DNA from 3 places in the Rhizobium sp. SEMIA 4085 genome. Region 3 is predicted to be linked to each of the others. Evidence: predicted binding sites of a transcription regulator. Region 3 holds the regulator's gene; each other region holds the start of a gene.

Region 1 (6,015 bases), on a different contig from region 3:
CTGCGAGGCAAGACGGATGCGCTGGCTTTCGCCGCCCGACAACGTGCCGGAACTCCGCGACAGGCTGAGATATTCGAGGCCGACGTCGTTCAGGAAGCGCAGGCGGTCGCGGATTTCCTTCAGGATGCGGACTGCGATCTCATTCTGCTTGGCCGAGAAAGTCGCGGGAAGCGCCTCGAACCAGTCGCGTGCCACACGGATCGACATATCGGTGACCTGGCCGATATGCAGTTTGTTGATCTTCACTGCCAGCGTTTCCGGCTTCAGGCGAAAGCCGTTGCAGGCCGGGCAGGGGGCTGCGGACATGAAGCGCTCGATCTCTTCGCGCGCCCAGGCGGAATCGGTTTCCTTCCAGCGACGCTCGAGATTGGTGATGATGCCTTCGAAGCTCTTATGCGTGGTGTAGGAGCGCGCGCCGTCGGCATAGTTGAACTCGATCTTCTCGTCCGTGCCGTTCAGGATGACGTCCTGCGCCTTTTCGGGCAGATCGCTCCAGCGGTTGCCGAGTTTGAAGCCGTAATGTTTACCGAGCGCTTCCAGCGTCTGATTATAGTAAGGGGAACTCGACTTTGCCCAAGGCGCGATGGCGCCGTCGCGCAGCGTTCGCTCCGGTTCGGGGATGATCAGCGCCGCGTCGATCTTCTGCTGCGCGCCGAGGCCGTCACAGGACGGGCAGGCACCGGCGGGATTGTTGAACGAGAAGAGCCGCGGCTCGATCTCCGGAATGGTGAAACCGGAAACGGGGCAGGCGAATTTTTCCGAGAACAGCACGCGCTCATGCGTCTCGTTGAGCGATTTGTTGGCGGACCCACCCGCAGATGTTTCCTCCGGGGGCAGCGGCTTGTCGGCAAATTCGGCGATGGCAAGCCCTTCGGCGAGCTTCAGAGAGGTCTCGAAGCTGTCGGCAAGCCTAGACGCCATGTCGGGACGCACGACGATGCGGTCCACGACGACGTCGATATCATGCTTGTATTTCTTGTCGAGCGCCGGAACATCGGCGATCTCGTAGAACTGGCCGTCAACCTTGACGCGCTGGAAGCCCTTTTTCATGAGCTCCGCCAGTTCCTTCTTGTATTCGCCCTTACGGCCGCGCACGATCGGCGCCAGAATATAAAGACGTGTGCCTTCCTCGAATTCGAGCACACGGTCGACCATCTGGCTGACGGTCTGGCTCTCGATCGGCAGACCGGTTGCCGGAGAATAGGGAACGCCGACGCGCGCAAAGAGAAGGCGCATGTAGTCATAGATTTCGGTGACGGTGCCGACCGTCGAGCGAGGATTGCGCGAGGTCGTCTTCTGCTCGATCGAGATGGCCGGCGACAGGCCGTCGATCTGGTCGACATCCGGCTTCTGCATCATCTCCAGGAACTGGCGGGCATAGGCCGAAAGGCTTTCGACATAGCGGCGCTGGCCTTCGGCATAGATCGTGTCGAAGGCGAGTGACGACTTCCCGGACCCGGAAAGGCCGGTCATGACGATGAGCTTGTTGCGCGGCAGGTCGAGGTCGATGCCCTTGAGGTTGTGCTCGCGCGCGCCACGGATGGAAATCGTCTTAAGTTCACTCATCGTAATTTTGCTTCTGTGCTGGAGTAAGCCCCTTATTTAGTGATGCCGCCGGGCGAGTCGAGGCTGAATATCCATCTGTTGCGAGGTTTTCGATTCTGTTGACAGGATCATAGCCATAAACTAGAACAAATAAAGAACAAAATTCCTTGTGGATGAATCGGCGATGGACGCGCATGGCCGGGGCTCTATAGTTTAAGGTGCAGCGATTGTTTCAAGCGCCGCCGGGCAGGGCGGCAGTAAGGTGAGAAGTATGGCTGGCAGCGTGAACAAGGTAATTCTGATCGGAAACGTGGGCGCAGACCCCGAAATCCGCAGGACGCAGGATGGCCGCCCGATTGCCAATCTTCGCATCGCGACGTCCGAGACGTGGCGTGACCGCAGTTCCGGCGAGCGCCGCGAAAAAACCGAGTGGCACACCGTCGTCGTTTTCAACGAAGGTCTCTGCAAGGTTGTCGAGCAATATGTGAAGAAGGGCGCCAAGCTCTATATCGAAGGCCAGCTCCAGACCCGCAAATGGCAGGACCAGAACGGCAACGACCGCTATTCGACGGAAGTCGTGCTACAGGGGTTCAATTCGACGTTGACGATGCTCGACGGCCGCGGCGAAGGCGGCGGTGCGAGCGCCGGTGGCGGACGCGGCAGCAGCAACGATTTCGGTGGCGGCGGCAATTACGGAGACGATTACGGCGCCCCGGCGCAGCCGTCCGGTCGCAGCAGCGGTGGCGGCGGGAATTTCTCGCGCGATCTCGATGACGATATCCCGTTCTAGGACAGAGCGAGTTGGTTTTGTAAACTGACATGCCGCAAGTCGTTGTTTAAAACGACTTTGCGGCTTATTTTTTTGAGCGACGCGTTGAACTTTTTGTTTCAGGAAGACAATTAGCAGAAATGTAAACTTCCATCGAGACGTCGTGGGACCTGCACGACAGTGCACAGTTTAGCTCTGGGGAAGGAAGCGAAAAAAACCCAGATCGCAGCCAAAAATATTGACCGTCAGCGTCGGGCGAGCGAATGCCGTTCCTCGTGCCTGCCTCGACCGGCGTCCCAATCGAAGCGCCGAGTTTTCGGATCGTCGGTTGCGAACCCCCTATAGGCGGTCTGCACTGCGCGAGATCAGTCGCTTGCTGCGGTTCCTACACGGTGGGCAGAGGGCGCAGAAAATAACCGTGTTCCAGAGGCAGCACAAGCTGACGTCGGATACTTAAGCAACCGCTTGACTTTTTTCGACTAGGCTATTTACTTAAGTGCATGGTTGAGGATTTAAAACAACTTGATTTGGCCTTTCACGCGCTTTCAGACGCCACGCGCCGGGGGATTCTCGATCGTCTTTCACAAGGTCCAGCTTCTGTAAGCGAACTGGCCAAGCCTTATCACTCGTCGCTGGCCGCGATCCATCAGCACGTGCAAGTGCTCGAGGCGAGCGGGCTAGTCGTGACGGAAAAACGCGGTCGCACCCGCGAATGCCGCATCTCCAGCGAGGCAGTGCAGCGTGTCGAGAATTGGCTGAGCGAGCGCCGGCAGCATTGGGAGAGCAGGTTCGACCGGCTCGGCAAACTGCTCGAAAGCAGCGACAGCGCAGTTAACGCTTCGCCTTCGCATTCATTGGCAGAGGGAGATAACTCATGACGGCAGCCCCGTTTTTACACGGCACTTTCACGCTGAAGCGCGTTTGGGCGGCCCCGCCCCACCGGGTGTTCGACGCATGGTGCGATCCGCAGCTGAAGGCCGAGTGGTTCACCGGACCGCCGGAGCGTTGGACATTGCTGCGCCGGTCGATGGATTTTCGCGTGGGCGGGCAGGAGGTTCTGGAAGGGCGTTTCCTCGAAAGCGGCACGGTGACGCTTTTCGAGGCCCGTTTCCATGTGATCGAGCCGGCCCGGCGCCTCGTCTACACCTATGACCTGCATCACTCCGGACGCTTCCATTCGGTCACATTGTCGAGTCTGGAACTCGAAGCGGAAGGAGGAGGAACTCGCGTCTCCTACACCGAGCAGATCGTTTTCCTGGACGGGAAGGACGGCACTGCTGACCGCCGCCACGGGACTGGAATTCAATTCGACATGATCGAAGCCACCCTCAAGTCCTGCGGAGCAACGCAATGACCATCGCGCTTTACGGGCATCCATTTGCCTCATTCGTCTGGAAGCCGCTGATCGCGCTCTACGAGCGCGGGGTTTCCTTCACATTCAAGATGATCGATCCCGATCATCCGGAAAATCAAGCCCGCATCGCTGCGCTTTCTCCCACCGGGCAATTTCCTGCGCTGATCGACGGGGAGAATGAAGTCACGCAGAGCAACGCCGTGATTGAATATCTCGACCTGTTTCACGGAGATGGGGCGCCGATGATACCGGAGGATCCGCGCCAAGCGCTGAAGGCACGCATGATGGCGGACGTGTTCGACGATTATATCCACGTGCAGACGCAACGGATTGTTGGCGATGCCTTGCGCAAGAAAGAGGAGCGGGATCCTCGTGGTGTCGCCGACGCTCATGCGCTGATGGATCGCTGTTATGCCTGGCTGGAGCCACGCCTGAGAGGAAAGGAATGGGCTGCTTGCGGCAGATTCACGATTGCCGACTGCGCCGCCGCACCGGCACTCTTTTACGGAGACTGGGTCCATCCAATTACCGACTGTTACCCCGCCCTGGCGGCATACCGAGCGCGGCTCCTGTCCCGTCCTTCGGTCGCACGGGTCGTCGAGGAGGCGCGACCTTATAGGAGCTTTTTTCCGTTGGGGGCCCCCGACAGAGATTAGGTGTTGTAAGGCCCGCAAGTACGCTGAAGGAATGATCTCCTACTGCGTCCTTCCAGCCAACTATGAGGGACGGCCAAGGCACTCATCGTCTGCGCGGATGCAATCAGGCAGTCCTGCCGACAATGATGAAGGCTCCGACTTGCCGACCAAGGCTCGAGGAGAAAGTTGCCGCGACTTGGATGAACCCTGATCGGTCCGGCACGTTCGACAAGTTACCGACATGCCCAGGTCGTGACTCTTTATATTTGGCAATGCCGTCTGCCACCCCAAGCAAGCGATCAGATCGCGTGGCGAAACGACGGCCCGCGAAAAGGGCTTTTTCAGGCGGACGCGATACTTCAGCTGTCGCCTCGTGGGGTGATCGCGACCCCAGACCCAACCGTGTGCTGCAGGCCCGCGGGAAGTCAAGCGCTGTCGGTGTGCCTTGCGGCGGCGCACTTTTCAACTGACAGCCATCGCTGCCTTCACGCCGTCTACGACGAACTGTGCTGCAAGTGCCGCCAGGATGACGCCGAGCAGCCGGGTGAGGATCGCCCGACCGGTTACGCCGAGGAAGCGGTCCAGGCGGTCGGCGATCAGCAACGCGGCGAGCATCAAGAGAAGATTGCCGGCAATGACGATAAGAAGCTGCGCGCGCTCGACGCTGGTCGGCAGCGAGCCCGCAAGCAGGATTGTCGCCGAGATCGCGCCCGGACCGGCAATGAGAGGAAGGGCGAGCGGAAAAACCGCGATATTCTGTATGTGGTCCTTGGTGATCGCCACTTCGCTGGTCTTTTCCTTGCGGTCCTGCCGTCTCTCGAACACCATTTCAAAGGCGATCCAGAAGAGCAGCAGCCCGCCGGCGATGCGGAAGGCGCCGATGGAAATGCCGAGCACCCCAAGCACGCTTGCGCCAAACAGCGCAAACATGGCGAGGATGATGAAAGCGATAACGGAGCTGCGCAGCGCCACCTGCTTGCGCTGGCTGCGGCTCATGCCGCTGGTCAGTCCCAGAAAGATCGGCACAAGTCCGGGAGGATCGATCGTGACGAGCAGCGTCGTGAAAGCGTTGATCAATTGGTCGGCGCTTGCCATCGTCTCTCCGGAACGCCATATGAAGGCTCGATTATTCGCGATTGTGAAGCGAGGTTTTCAATTTGGCAAATGACGCGCGGCGGGCCAGCGCTAAAAGCGGTCGAAATCGTTTGATTTGCCGCCCTTCCGCCGCAAAGTCTGTTCAAAACCGCGGCTCAAATTGGCGCCGGCCAAGCCTTTCCGCTATAAATCTTTCAGTGATTCTACAAAGAGATCGTGATCTGTTTTGACTGAACAAACACCCCCAGGTGGCGGGAAGCTCCCGCCAGGCATCGAGCCCATCTCCATCATGGAGGAAATGCAGCGGTCCTATCTCGATTACGCGATGAGCGTCATCGTCAGCCGCGCGCTTCCGGACGTGCGCGACGGCCTCAAGCCTGTGCACCGGCGCATCCTCTATGGGATGTCCGAGCTCGGCATCGACTGGAACAAAAAATACGTCAAATGCGCCCGCGTCACCGGTGACGTGATGGGTAAATACCATCCGCACGGCAATGCCGCGATCTACGACGCACTTGCCCGTATGGCGCAGGATTGGTCGCTCCGCCTGCCGCTGATCGACGGCCAGGGCAATTTCGGCTCCGTCGACGGAGACCCGCCGGCGGCCGAACGTTACA
Region 2 (6,015 bases), on a different contig from region 3:
GGCGGACGCCACGGCGGCACCGTCCCTGACGATCGCCTGGATGACGCCTTCGGCGGTCTCCGTGTCGTAGCCCAGGAATTCGGTCGCGCCATGCTTCTCCTTGAGTTCGAACCAGATGGTCTCGGTCGCCTTGTCGCCCGAGCCTGCCCAATGCGAGCGGGCTTCGGCCTTCTGACGCTCCATCGCATCGGTAAAGCCGGCGAGATCGACGCCGATTTCGCGGGCCCGCAGCGCATCCTGCGTCAGGTCGAGCGGGAAGCCGTAGGTGTCATAGAGCTTGAATGCCGTCTCGCCGTCGAGCATATCGCCCTTGCCGAGCGTCGTCGTCGCGTCGGAAAGCAGCGAAAGGCCTCGCTCCAGCGTCTTGCGGAAACGGGTTTCCTCGAGTTTCAGCGTCTCGGAGATCAGTGCTTCGGCGCGTGCGAGTTCCGGATAGGCGCGACCCATCTGCTGGACGAGTGCCGGCAGCAGCTTCCAGATCAGCGGTTCCTTGGCCCCCAGCAGTTGCGCATGGCGCATGGCCCGGCGCATGATGCGGCGCAGCACGTAGCCGCGGCCTTCGTTCGACGGCAGCACGCCATCGGCAATGAGGAATGCGGAGGAGCGCAGATGGTCGGCGATGACGCGGTGGCTCGCCCGGCGCTCACCCTCGGCCCTGACGCCTGTTGCCTCCTCCGAAGCTTCGATCAGCGCGCGAAAGAGATCGATATCGTAATTGTCGTGCTTGCCCTGCAGCACGGCCGCCACGCGCTCAAGTCCCATGCCGGTATCGATCGAGGGGCGCGGAAGGTCGACGCGCTCTTCCTTCGTCAACTGCTCATATTGCATGAAAACGAGGTTCCAGATCTCGATGAAGCGGTCGCCGTCTTCCTCCGGAGATCCGGGCGGGCCGCCCCAGATGTGATCGCCGTGATCGTAGAAGATCTCCGAGCAGGGGCCGCAAGGGCCGGTATCGCCCATCGCCCAGAAATTATCGCTGGTCGGAATGCGGATGATCTTTTCGTCCGAAAGCCCGGCGATTTTCTTCCAGAGGTTAAAGGCTTCGTCGTCCGTGTGATAGACGGTCACCAGCAGGCGCTTGGCGTCGAGACCGAATTCCTTGGTGATCAGGTTCCAGGCAAGCTCGATCGCCCGTTCCTTGAAATAATCGCCGAAGGAGAAATTGCCGAGCATCTCAAAAAAGGTATGGTGGCGCGCGGTATAGCCGACATTGTCGAGGTCATTGTGCTTGCCGCCGGCGCGGACGCATTTCTGCGCCGTCGATGCCGTCCGGTAGGGGCGCTGTTCCAGGCCCGTGAAGACGTTCTTGAACTGTACCATGCCGGCATTGGTGAACATCAGCGTCGGGTCGTTGCGCGGCACGAGCGGGCTCGACGGCACGATCTCGTGGCCGTTCGTCTTGAAATAGTCGAGGAAGGTCGACCGGATATCGTTCACGCCGCTCATGCTATGCCCTTCAATGCTGCCCAAGGGCAGGTCAAACTCAAATCCAGTGGCTTTTATCGTCCGCATTAACCACTGTCCAGCAGACAAAGAGAACCGGCCGCATTCTGATCAAGGAATGCGGCCGGTTTCGATACATCAAAACTGAAGCTGCAAATTACATATCCGTGTCTGTATCGCCATCGTTGGCGTCCGGCCCGCCATTCTGCAGGAATCGGTCAGCAATCAGCCCCGCATTCTGCCGAAGCGCCATCTCGATCTCGCGGCCGAGATCCGGGTTGTCGCGGATGAAGAGCTTGGCATTCTCGCGGCCCTGGCCGAGGCGCTGGCTGTTATAAGAGAACCAGGCACCGGACTTCTCAACGATGCCCGCCTTGACGCCGAGATCAATCAATTCGCCAGTCTTCGAGACACCCTCGCCATACATGATGTCGAATTCCACCTGCTTGAAGGGAGGCGCCATCTTGTTCTTGACGACCTTGACGCGGGTCTGGTTGCCGACAACCTCTTCGCGCTCCTTGACCGCGCCGATACGGCGGATGTCGAGCCGGACGGAGGCGTAGAACTTCAGCGCGTTGCCGCCTGTCGTCGTTTCGGGCGAGCCGAACATGACGCCGATCTTCATGCGGATCTGGTTGATGAAGATGACCATGGTGTTCGACTTGGAGATCGACGCCGTGAGCTTGCGCAGCGCCTGGCTCATCAGGCGCGCCTGCAGGCCCGGAAGGCTGTCGCCCATCTCGCCCTCGATTTCGGCGCGCGGTGTCAGCGCTGCAACGGAGTCGACGACGAGAACGTCGACGGCGCCGGAGCGCACCAGCGTATCGGTGATTTCGAGCGCCTGCTCACCGGTATCCGGCTGCGAGATCAGGAGGTTCTGGAGATCGACGCCGAGTTTGCGGGCATAGACCGGATCGAGCGCATGTTCTGCATCGACGAATGCGCAGATGCCGCCCTTTTTCTGCGCTTCGGCGATCGTCTGCAACGCAAGCGTCGTCTTGCCGGAACTTTCGGGTCCGTAGATCTCGATGATGCGGCCCTTGGGCAAACCGCCGATGCCGAGCGCGATATCGAGGCTGAGGGAACCGGTCGAAATAGTTTCGATCTCGACAACATTCTCGTTGGAGCCGAGTTTCATGATCGAGCCCTTGCCGAACGACCGCTCAATCTGTGAGAGTGCCGCTTCAAGCGCCTTGCTTTTGTCCACCGATTTGTCCTCTACGAGCCGCAATGAATTTTGAGACATCCGATCCACCTTTAGGTTATTGAAGCCGCTTGAGCAATGTCTGGTTTGTACCCTATATGTTCCAAGCGCACAATAGGTGCCCAAACAATTGAAAGAAAAAGGTAAAACAGCCCGTGTTCTATATATGTTTTATCAATGTAAAGCAACGCCTTAGGAGGCGTCACGCCAAGGCTGCCGCATCCGGCGCCCTGCTACGATTCGTTTCCTCCATCGGCTGGGAGCATTCAGGGCGATGAAAAGAATCCTCGTTCTGGGCGGCGCACATATCGATCGGCGCGGGCGCATTTCCGGCGAGACGGCGCCAGGCGCCAGCAACCCGGGCGCTTGGTTCGAGGAGCCGGGCGGCGGCGGCTTCAATGCTGCGAGAAACCTTGCACGGCTCGGCGCTCACGTCACCATGATCTCGCCGCGCGGAGGCGATCCGGCAGGCGAGATGGTGACGGAGGCGGCTTATGCAGCCGGCGTCAACGACCGGCCGTTCGTCTTTCTCGATCGCAAGACCCCGAGCTACACGGCCATTCTGGAGCGGGACGGCAACCTGGTGATCGCGCTCGCGGACATGGAGCTTTACCGCTATTTCGTCCCGCGCCGGCTGGCGATCCGCTGGGTGCGCGAAGCCTTTGCCGCAAACGACCTCATCCTTTTCGACGCGAACCTGCCGGAAGAGACGATCGTGGCGATCGTCAGCCGCGCCAATTCGCTCGGCGTAGCCGTGGCCGCGATTGCCATCTCGCCGGCAAAGGTGGTCAAGCTCAAGCCCTGCATATGCGGTATCGACCATCTCTTCCTCAACGAGGCGGAGGCCGCAGCCCTGACCGGCCAATGCCCGGACAAGCCGCAGGATTGGGTGTCACTGCTCGGTGATATAGGCCTGAAGAGCGGTGTCGTTACGCGCGGGCAGCGCGAACTGATCGCCTTCGGCAAGGGGGGCACCTTCTGCCTGCAGCCGCCGTCGGTCGAGACCATTGCCGACGTAACTGGCGCCGGAGATTCGCTTGCAGCCGGCGTCCTGTTTGCCTTGATGCAGGATCTGCCGCTCGAGGAAGCCCTGCGGCACGGCGTGGCCGCTGCTGCACTCACGGTCCAGTCGCCTTATGCCGTTAACGAAAAACTCTCCGCGGAACTGCTTGCCGAAACCCTTGCCCTTGTTCAGCGTGCCAAAATTCTGCATTGAAGCGGCAACATCGATGAAACGGAAGAGACAATGACGAAACCGATCTCCCCCCTCCTGCCGGTCTCCTATTCCAAGGAGGTTGCAGCTGCAAAGCAGCGCGGCGCGCCGCTGGTGGCGCTTGAATCGACGATCATCAGTCATGGCATGCCCTACCCCGGCAATATCGAAATGGCTCGCAGTGTCGAGGCGATTATCCGCGAGCAGGGTGCCGTTCCGGCAACGATTGCCGTCATTCACGGCGTCCTGCACATCGGCTTGGAGCCGGACGAGCTTGAGAAGCTCGCGAAGGAAAAGGACGTGATGAAAGTCTCGCGCGCCGATCTCGCCTTCGCGATCGCCGAGCGCCGCACCGGTGCCACGACGGTAGCTGCCACGATGATCGCCGCTGCCCGCGCCGGCATCAAGGTCTTTGCGACCGGCGGCATCGGCGGCGTGCATCGCGGTGCCGAAGAGAGCTTCGATATCTCGGCCGACCTTCAGGAGCTTGCCCGCACCGGCGTCATCGTCGTCTGCGCCGGCGCAAAGGCGATCCTCGATATCCCCAAGACGCTGGAAGTGCTGGAGACCAGCGGCGTTCCTGTCGTCACCTACGAGAGTGCCGAGTTCCCGGCCTTCTGGTCCCGTTCCTCGGGCCTGCGCAGCCCGTTGACGTTGAACAGCCCGGCCGCCATCGCCAATTTCCAGATCACCCGCGAACAGCTTGGCATCGAGGGCGGCATGCTGATCGCCAATCCGGTTCCGGAAGGAGATGAAATTCCGCGCGAGGAGATGGAGATCTATATCGAGCGCGCACTCGACAGCGCCGAGCGCGACGAAATCAGCGGCAAGACCGTGACACCTTATCTTCTCAGCACGATATTCGATCTGACCGACGGACGGAGCCTGCAGACAAATATCGCGCTCGTCGAGAACAATGCCCGCCTGGCGGCAGAAATTGCCGTGGCGCTCGACGATTGAGATTTTGACGGGAAGGCTTGCCGCCTCCCCTACTCGCCTTCCAGGGTTTCCTTGACGACGACGGCGAGCTGCTTCAGCGAGAAGGGCTTCGGCAGGAACCCAAACTTGGCGTCCGGAGGCAGGTTGCGGGCGAAAGCGTCTTCCGCATAGCCGGAAACGAAGATGAATTTCAGGTCCGGATACCGCTTGCGCAATTCGCGCAGCAGCGACGGCCCGTCCATTTCTGGCATGACGACGTCAGAAACGACGATGTCCACCTTGCCGTCCAGCTCGTCCATGATGTCGAGCGCTTCGACGCCTGAGCCCGCCTCGTGCACGGTGTAGCCGCGCGTTTCCAGCATGCGCTTGCCGCCGCGGCGCACCGCTTCCTCGTCCTCTACGAGCAGAATGACGGCGTTGCCCGTCAGGTCTTCCGGTTGCTCCGGCTGAGCTGCGGCCGGCATTTGTGCAGCCGCACCGGCCTCGGCTGCCGCAACAGCGTCCGCCTCGGCGGCGACAGCCGCGTCAATGGCGTGGCGCGGCAGGAAGACCCGGAAGGTCGTTCCCTTCCCGACTTCGGATTCCGGCTGAATATAGCCGCCGGATTGTTTGACGATGCCGTAGACCATCGCCAGCCCGAGACCCGTGCCCTTGCCCACCTCCTTGGTTGTGAAGAAGGGCTCGAATATCTTGTCCATGATGTCGGGCGCAATGCCGGTGCCGGTATCGGCCACCTCGATCAGCACCATGTCCTCATGCGGCATGTAGGAATAATTGAAATCGGCCACTTCCGCCGCCGTCACGTTGCGGGTGCGCAGCGTCAGCTTGCCGCCCTCAGGCATCGCGTCGCGCGCATTGACGCAAAGATTGATCAGCACCTGCTCGAACTGCGACAGGTCAGTCTTCACCGGCCAGAGATCGCGGCCGTATTCGACATCGAGCTTGACGTTGGTGCCGGATAACAGCCGGTCGACAAGCATGCGCAGGTCGCCGACGACATCCGTGAGGTTCAATACCGTCGGACGCATCGTCTGCTTGCGCGAGAAGGCAAGCAGCTGGCGGACGAGAACCGCGGCGCGGTTCGCATTGCGCTTGATTTCCATCAGGTCGGCAAAGCTTGCATCGGACGGCCGCGCCTGCAGCAGCAGATGGTCGGAAGACAACAGGATCGCCGTCAGCACGTTGTTGAAGTCGTGCGCGATACCGCCGGCAAGCG
Region 3 (6,015 bases):
CGCAGCCTACGAGAAGCTGCGCGAGCAGTTCAATTCGAGCGTCCGCACGCTTTGTGAAGCGATGAAGGAAATCTCGATCGTGACGAATGTAGTAAGGAGCGGCTCCGGCGAAATCGCATCGAGCACAAACGATCTGGCCCGGCGAACCGAACATCAAGCCGCCTCGCTGGAGCAGGCGGCCTCGGCGCTCGACCAGATCACGGTCACCGTCAAGAACTCGTCGGTACGGGCCAAAGAAGCCAACGTGATGATGACGGCGACAAAGGAAAGCGCCAGCTATTCGGCAACCGTCGTGCACGAGGCGGTCGCTGCGATGGAGGAGATCGAGACATCATCTGCACAGATCGGCGAGATCATCAACGTCATCGACGAAATCGCCTTCCAGACCAACCTGCTCGCGCTCAATGCCGGCGTGGAAGCCGCCCGCGCCGGCGAGGCCGGAAAGGGTTTTGCGGTGGTTGCACAGGAAGTGCGCGACCTTGCCAGCCGCTCCGCCAATCTGGCAAAGGAAATCAAGCAGCTGATCGAGACGTCTTCCAGCCAGGTTTCGGCCGGCGTTGCCTTGGTCAACCGCACCGGTGAAGCGCTCGGCAATATCGATCAGCAGGTTCTGAAGGTGACCGCGTTGATCGAGTCGATCGTGCGTTCCTCTGCCGAACAAACGACCGCTCTCCTGGAAGTCAACGCCGCCGTCAACACTATGGACAGCGTCACGCAGCAGAACGCGGCGATGGTTGAACAGACAAATGCCGCCTGCCGCGAACTCGGTGACGAGGCGATACACCTCAATCACCTGCTGGCCCGCTTCCTTCTCGATGACGTAACGACGTCCGCCGCAACGCGGTCGTACTCAAGCCAAAGGATGGCGCTCGCCGGTTGACGGCGGGCACCTTCGGCCAGGATCGCTCCGCCTTGGCGACGGCGTCGAGGGCCAACAGCTTTTCCAGAAGCCGCGGCATGTCGTTCAAGTACACCATATTGGGGCCGTCGCAGGGGGCATTGTCCGGATCCTGGTGGGTCTCGATGAAGACACCTGCAACTCCGACCGCAACCGCCGCCCGCGCCAGCGTCTCGACGAACTGGCGCTCCCCGCCCGACGTCGTGCCCTGGCCACCTGGCTGTTGTACGGAATGGGTCGCATCGAAAATGACCGGAGCCCCCATGGCCGCCATGATCGGCAGCGAGCGCATGTCCGAGACCAGCGTATTGTAACCGAAGGACGCGCCACGCTCACAAAGCAGAACGTTCGGGTTGCCGCTCTGATTTAGCTTGGCGAGAACATTCTTCATGTCCCAGGGAGCGAGAAACTGGCCCTTCTTGACATTGATGACACGGCCGGTCTTCGCGGCTGCCACAAGCAGGTCCGTCTGACGGGAGAGGAAGGCCGGGATCTGCAGAACGTCCACGACCTCGGCGACCAGCGCGCATTGCTCTTCCGAATGGATATCTGTCAGAACCGGAATGCCGAGTTCCTTCTTGAGGTCGGCGAAGACTTTCAAGCCCTTCTCTAGACCGATACCGCGTTTGCTCGACAGCGAAGAGCGGTTCGCCTTGTCGAAGGAGGTCTTGTAGACGAGCCCGATGCCAAGCTTGCCGCAAAGCTCCTTGAGCGTGCCAGCAACCATGAAGGCATGGTCGCGGCTCTCCATTTCGCATGCGCCGGCGATCAGCGACAGCCTGCCACTGTTGGAAAATACGACGCGGCCGGCACCTTCGCCGACTGCGACTTCGGAATTCGTATTGCTCATCGGGTCTCCTCGAAGGCGAAGATCGCGCCTTGGCCGGGCGCAGGCTTCACCAGGACTCTGTTGTTCTTGCGTGTATAGGGCATCCCGTTATCAGCCAAAAGCGCTTCTGTCACGGCAAGATCGGTGGTGCGGAAAACGATAGCGCTGCCTCTCAGACCCTTATCCACGGTTAACGGCACCGAATCGAAATAAGCCTCCACCCCTTCCGGCGACAGCAGACTGATCCTGACATTCGCTGCCGCGATCGCCACGCCAAACGGTGTCCGCTCAATTTCTGTCGTAGACACGGCCAACTGAAGGAACGAGCCGAAGGCTTCAGGCTCGGGCGCGCTTAGCACCATCTCCGAGATACCGGTTGCACCGTTCGCGTGCTTTTCTAACGCGCTCCGATCGGCCGGAGAGGCGTTGATGCGCTGGCAGTCAAACAGGAAGAAATCCGGCGCCCGAAGATCGGCGGCAAACGCAAGCTTGAAAGTGCCTGTCGATTGCGACCCGTCCGGCATCTTGATCAGGCGCGAAAACTCCAGCATGGCGCCGCCGCTCTTTCTCGCACGCACGAAATGAGCATGATCGGCGTCCGCGTCGTCCGTGCTGAATGCTGCCGCAGAGAATCCGTCATTGCCGCACCGGAAACGAAAGGCCTGGTCGCGCGCCACAAACACGTTTCCGTGCCGCACTGATTCTTCACATTCTTTCGCACTCGCGACGCCAAGCGGCTCGAGGTAGGTCTTGTCGGCGAAAAAAACGCAAGCATTCACTGTGCCGAAAGGATGACGGCCCTCGGCGGCAACCGTGAACCCCAGTCGTCCCAGCCGCTCCCGCGCGAGATCGATGTTGGTGACCGGTAGAACAAGATGATCCAACGGATGCTGCATGGCGCCAGGTCTCCATTTCCTGTGCTGAAGATGTGTGCCGCTACGTGGTCAATGCAAGCTGAAAGCGATGATCCGGCAAACAAAGTTTCCGAAAATGACCGGTATTGGGACGAAGTTTTACGAAAATTTAGGTACTTGCGGAACACATATGGAACATATAGTGTCTGTTCTGGCTTTGTTTCACGAATTTGGGGTTAAACTTCGATGCTGACACGCAAACAACAGGAGCTTCTCCTCTTCATTCATGAGCGTATGAAGGAATCCGGCGTTCCGCCATCCTTCGACGAAATGAAGGATGCACTGGATCTCGCGTCCAAATCCGGCATCCACCGGCTGATTACCGCTCTGGAAGAGCGCGGTTTCATTCGTCGCCTACCGAACCGCGCCCGCGCGCTTGAAGTGATCAAGCTGCCGGAAGCCTACAGCCCGAGCATGCAGCCCCGCCGCGGCTTTTCGCCGAGCGTCATCGAGGGCAGCCTCGGCAAGCCGCAGCCTGCTGCCGCCGCGCCGAAGCCGGCGAACGAAGACAATAACAGCTCTATTTCGGTTCCCGTCATGGGCCGCATTGCGGCAGGCGTGCCGATCTCGGCGATCCAGAACAACACGCACGACATCAACGTTCCGGCCGATATGCTCGGCTCCGGCGAACACTATGCGCTTGAGGTCAAGGGCGATTCGATGATCGATGCTGGCATCTTCGATGGCGACACGGTCATCATCCGCAACACCAGCACCGCCAATCCCGGCGACATTGTCGTGGCACTGGTCGATGACGAGGAAGCGACGCTGAAGCGGTTCCGCCGCAAGGGTGCGTCCATCGCGCTTGAAGCGGCGAACCCGGCCTACGAAACGCGCATCTTTGGACCGGATCGCGTGAAGGTTCAGGGTAAGCTCGTCGGCCTTATCCGCCGCTACCATTGACTGGCAGCGCGTCGCCGGCAAAGGCGCCGGCGCGCCAAGCTCTACGGGCAATCGAGTTTCTCGAAGGCAGTTGTTCAAAGCACGGTTCGACGGCGCCGGTTTTCCGCGAGGTTTCATCCGCGAAATGCACTGCGCCATTGGCAGGCGCCGAACCGCAACCTTGCCCGCGTGACGGACGATGTCCGCGGCATCGCAAGCCGGGCGTGGCACCGTTTCGCATCGCATTGCTTACCTCTTCCTGCTGCCGCGATGAAAAGTTTGCATCCCCCGTCTTTTCGCGGGTCGCAGCGCGCCTCACGGCTGCGATCGGTCAAAGCCAAAGCGCTGAGCATGGCCATATGATCGAAGAAGGCGGCGAAAGATTCGTGCCGGACGCAAACCAGATCGCCGCCCAAGCTCGAAAAAACCGTCGCAATGCGCAGGCGCGTGCCCTGAGCGGCTCCTTCGCTCGCCATTTGCAGGCCGAAAGCCGGTATGCATCCACAATGACTGATCTGTGGCTATTGGGGTGAACGGTGGCTATTGACGGGCGAGCGCTGTCCTGTTGCCGAAGGCTCCTTCCCGCATTCCAAAAGCGCAAGCCGGGAAGCTCGCAAACTGCTTGTCCGCGACATCTACAGAAGCGGAAATGCGCAGCTCAGCCGTTTTCAACTCCGGCATGCACCCAGCATGCCGACAGCCTATGAATACAACCAGAATGCAGCCCTGAGGGCGTTTCAGCAACAATAATCGATTGAAAAAAGACCAAAAAATTGGATTGCAAAAAGCCGAATTAAATCATTGGCTTCCGCTATGCGCCTCCGGCATCGCAGGAGTGTCCAAAAGTTGATACTGCGATGCACAAAATGGCGCCACGGTAACTTGGCATTGGCGCTCTGATCATATAGCTATCGGAGAGGACGCTTAACCCTATGGCGCTTTTATGGCGCCGCCGCCAGTTTGGAGGATCAGCATGACGGATCAAAGCGCAACAATCAAAATCGGCGACAAAACCGCCAATCTTTCCGTGAAAAGCGGAACGATCGGTCCGGACGTCATCGATATTGGTGCACTCTATAAAAACACCGGTTCCTTCACGTACGATCCTGGTTTCACCTCGACCGCTTCCTGTGAATCGAAGATCACCTATATCGACGGCGATGAAGGCATTCTGCTGCATCGCGGCTACCCGATCGAACAGCTTGCTGAACATGGCGACTTCCTGGAAGTCTGCTATCTACTGCTTTACGGCGAATTGCCGACGGCTGCCCAGAAGAAGGACTTCGACTACCGCGTCACGCATCACACCATGGTGCACGAGCAGATGTCTCGCTTCTTCACCGGCTTCCGCCGCGACGCCCATCCGATGGCCGTCATGTGCGGCTGTGTCGGCGCTCTGTCTGCCTTCTACCACGACTCGACAGACATCACCGATCCGCATCAGCGCATGGTCGCAAGCCTACGCATGATCGCCAAGATGCCGACTATCGCGGCCATGGCCTACAAGTACTATATCGGCCAGCCCTTCGTTTATCCGAAGAACGATCTCGACTACGCCTCGAACTTCCTGCGCATGTGCTTCGCGGTCCCGTGCGAAGAATATGTCGTGAACCCGGTCCTCTCGCGCGCCATGGACCGTATCTTCATCCTGCACGCCGATCACGAGCAGAACGCCTCGACCTCGACAGTTCGTCTCGCCGGCTCTTCGGGCGCCAACCCGTTCGCATGCATCGCGGCCGGCATTGCCTGCCTTTGGGGCCCGGCTCATGGCGGTGCCAACGAGGCGGCGCTCAACATGCTTTCGGAAATCGGCTCGGTCGAGCGCATTCCGGAATATATTGCCCGCGCCAAGGACAAGAATGACCCGTTCCGCCTGATGGGCTTCGGTCACCGTGTCTACAAGAACTACGATCCGCGCGCCAAGATCATGCAGAAGACGACGCATGAGGTCCTCGCCGAACTCGGTCACAAGGACGATCCGCTTCTCGAAGTCGCGATGGAGCTGGAACGCATCGCGCTGACCGACGAATACTTCATCGAAAAGAAGCTCTACCCGAACATCGACTTCTATTCCGGCATCACGCTGAAGGCGCTGGGCTTCCCCACGACGATGTTTACGGTGCTCTTTGCGTTGGCCCGTACGGTTGGCTGGATCGCCCAGTGGAACGAGATGATCGAGGATCCACAGCAGCGCATCGGCCGCCCGCGCCAGCTCTATATCGGCGAACCGCTGCGCGACTACGTTCCGGTTTCGAAGCGCTAAGCCGCTTCCGCCCGAAAAAACCCGGTCAGAGACGGCCGGGTTTTTTCCTGTCCAGAATGTCGAGAACGATATCCGCCGCTTTCTCGCCCGGCGGCTTTTCCGTCTGCATGCGCTGCCAGACAAGGTCGAAACCTTCGAGCATTGCGCGCCGCTGGAGCGTGTCGCTGGAAAGGCGTTCCATCCAGCGCGCCAAACTCGCGCCACGAACGACCTCGTTGATATATTCGGG

What was found. Region 3 encodes LexA, which represses DNA repair genes until DNA is damaged. Its sites were predicted from a motif close to TGTTCNNNNTGTGTTCNG; they were not measured.
Region 1: C9413_RS17475 (single-stranded DNA-binding protein) is a predicted target of LexA. The motif match lies at 1,688-1,705, and genes of this name have one in related genera.
Region 2: recA (recombinase RecA) is a predicted target of LexA. The motif match lies at 2,804-2,821, and genes of this name have one in related genera.

The regions. Positions count from the first base shown of each region.
Region 1 covers NZ_JABEPH010000167.1:5,239-11,253, reverse strand. Annotated here, with positions in the region: partial or broken gene uvrA (excinuclease ABC subunit UvrA) at 1-1,566, opposite strand, end outside; gene C9413_RS17475 (single-stranded DNA-binding protein) at 1,817-2,335, shown strand; gene C9413_RS17470 (metalloregulator ArsR/SmtB family transcription factor) at 2,815-3,192, shown strand; gene C9413_RS17465 (SRPBCC family protein) at 3,189-3,668, shown strand; gene C9413_RS17460 (glutathione S-transferase family protein) at 3,665-4,324, shown strand; gene C9413_RS17455 (MarC family protein) at 4,766-5,398, opposite strand; gene gyrA (DNA gyrase subunit A) at 5,625-6,015, shown strand, end outside.
Region 2 covers NZ_JABEPH010000043.1:11,440-17,454, forward strand. Annotated here, with positions in the region: gene alaS (alanine--tRNA ligase) at 1-1,446, opposite strand, end outside; gene recA (recombinase RecA) at 1,601-2,689, opposite strand; gene C9413_RS06965 (carbohydrate kinase family protein) at 2,922-3,863, shown strand; gene C9413_RS06970 (pseudouridine-5'-phosphate glycosidase) at 3,894-4,820, shown strand; gene C9413_RS06975 (PAS domain-containing sensor histidine kinase) at 4,850-6,015, opposite strand, start outside.
Region 3 covers NZ_JABEPH010000222.1:2,441-8,455, forward strand. Annotated here, with positions in the region: gene C9413_RS20605 (HAMP domain-containing methyl-accepting chemotaxis protein) at 1-880, shown strand, start outside; partial or broken gene kdsA (3-deoxy-8-phosphooctulonate synthase) at 909-1,748, opposite strand; gene C9413_RS20615 (VOC family protein) at 1,745-2,623, opposite strand; gene lexA (transcriptional repressor LexA) at 2,828-3,544, shown strand; gene C9413_RS20625 (hypothetical protein) at 3,883-4,056, shown strand; gene gltA (citrate synthase) at 4,497-5,786, shown strand; gene lpxB (lipid-A-disaccharide synthase) at 5,812-6,015, opposite strand, start outside.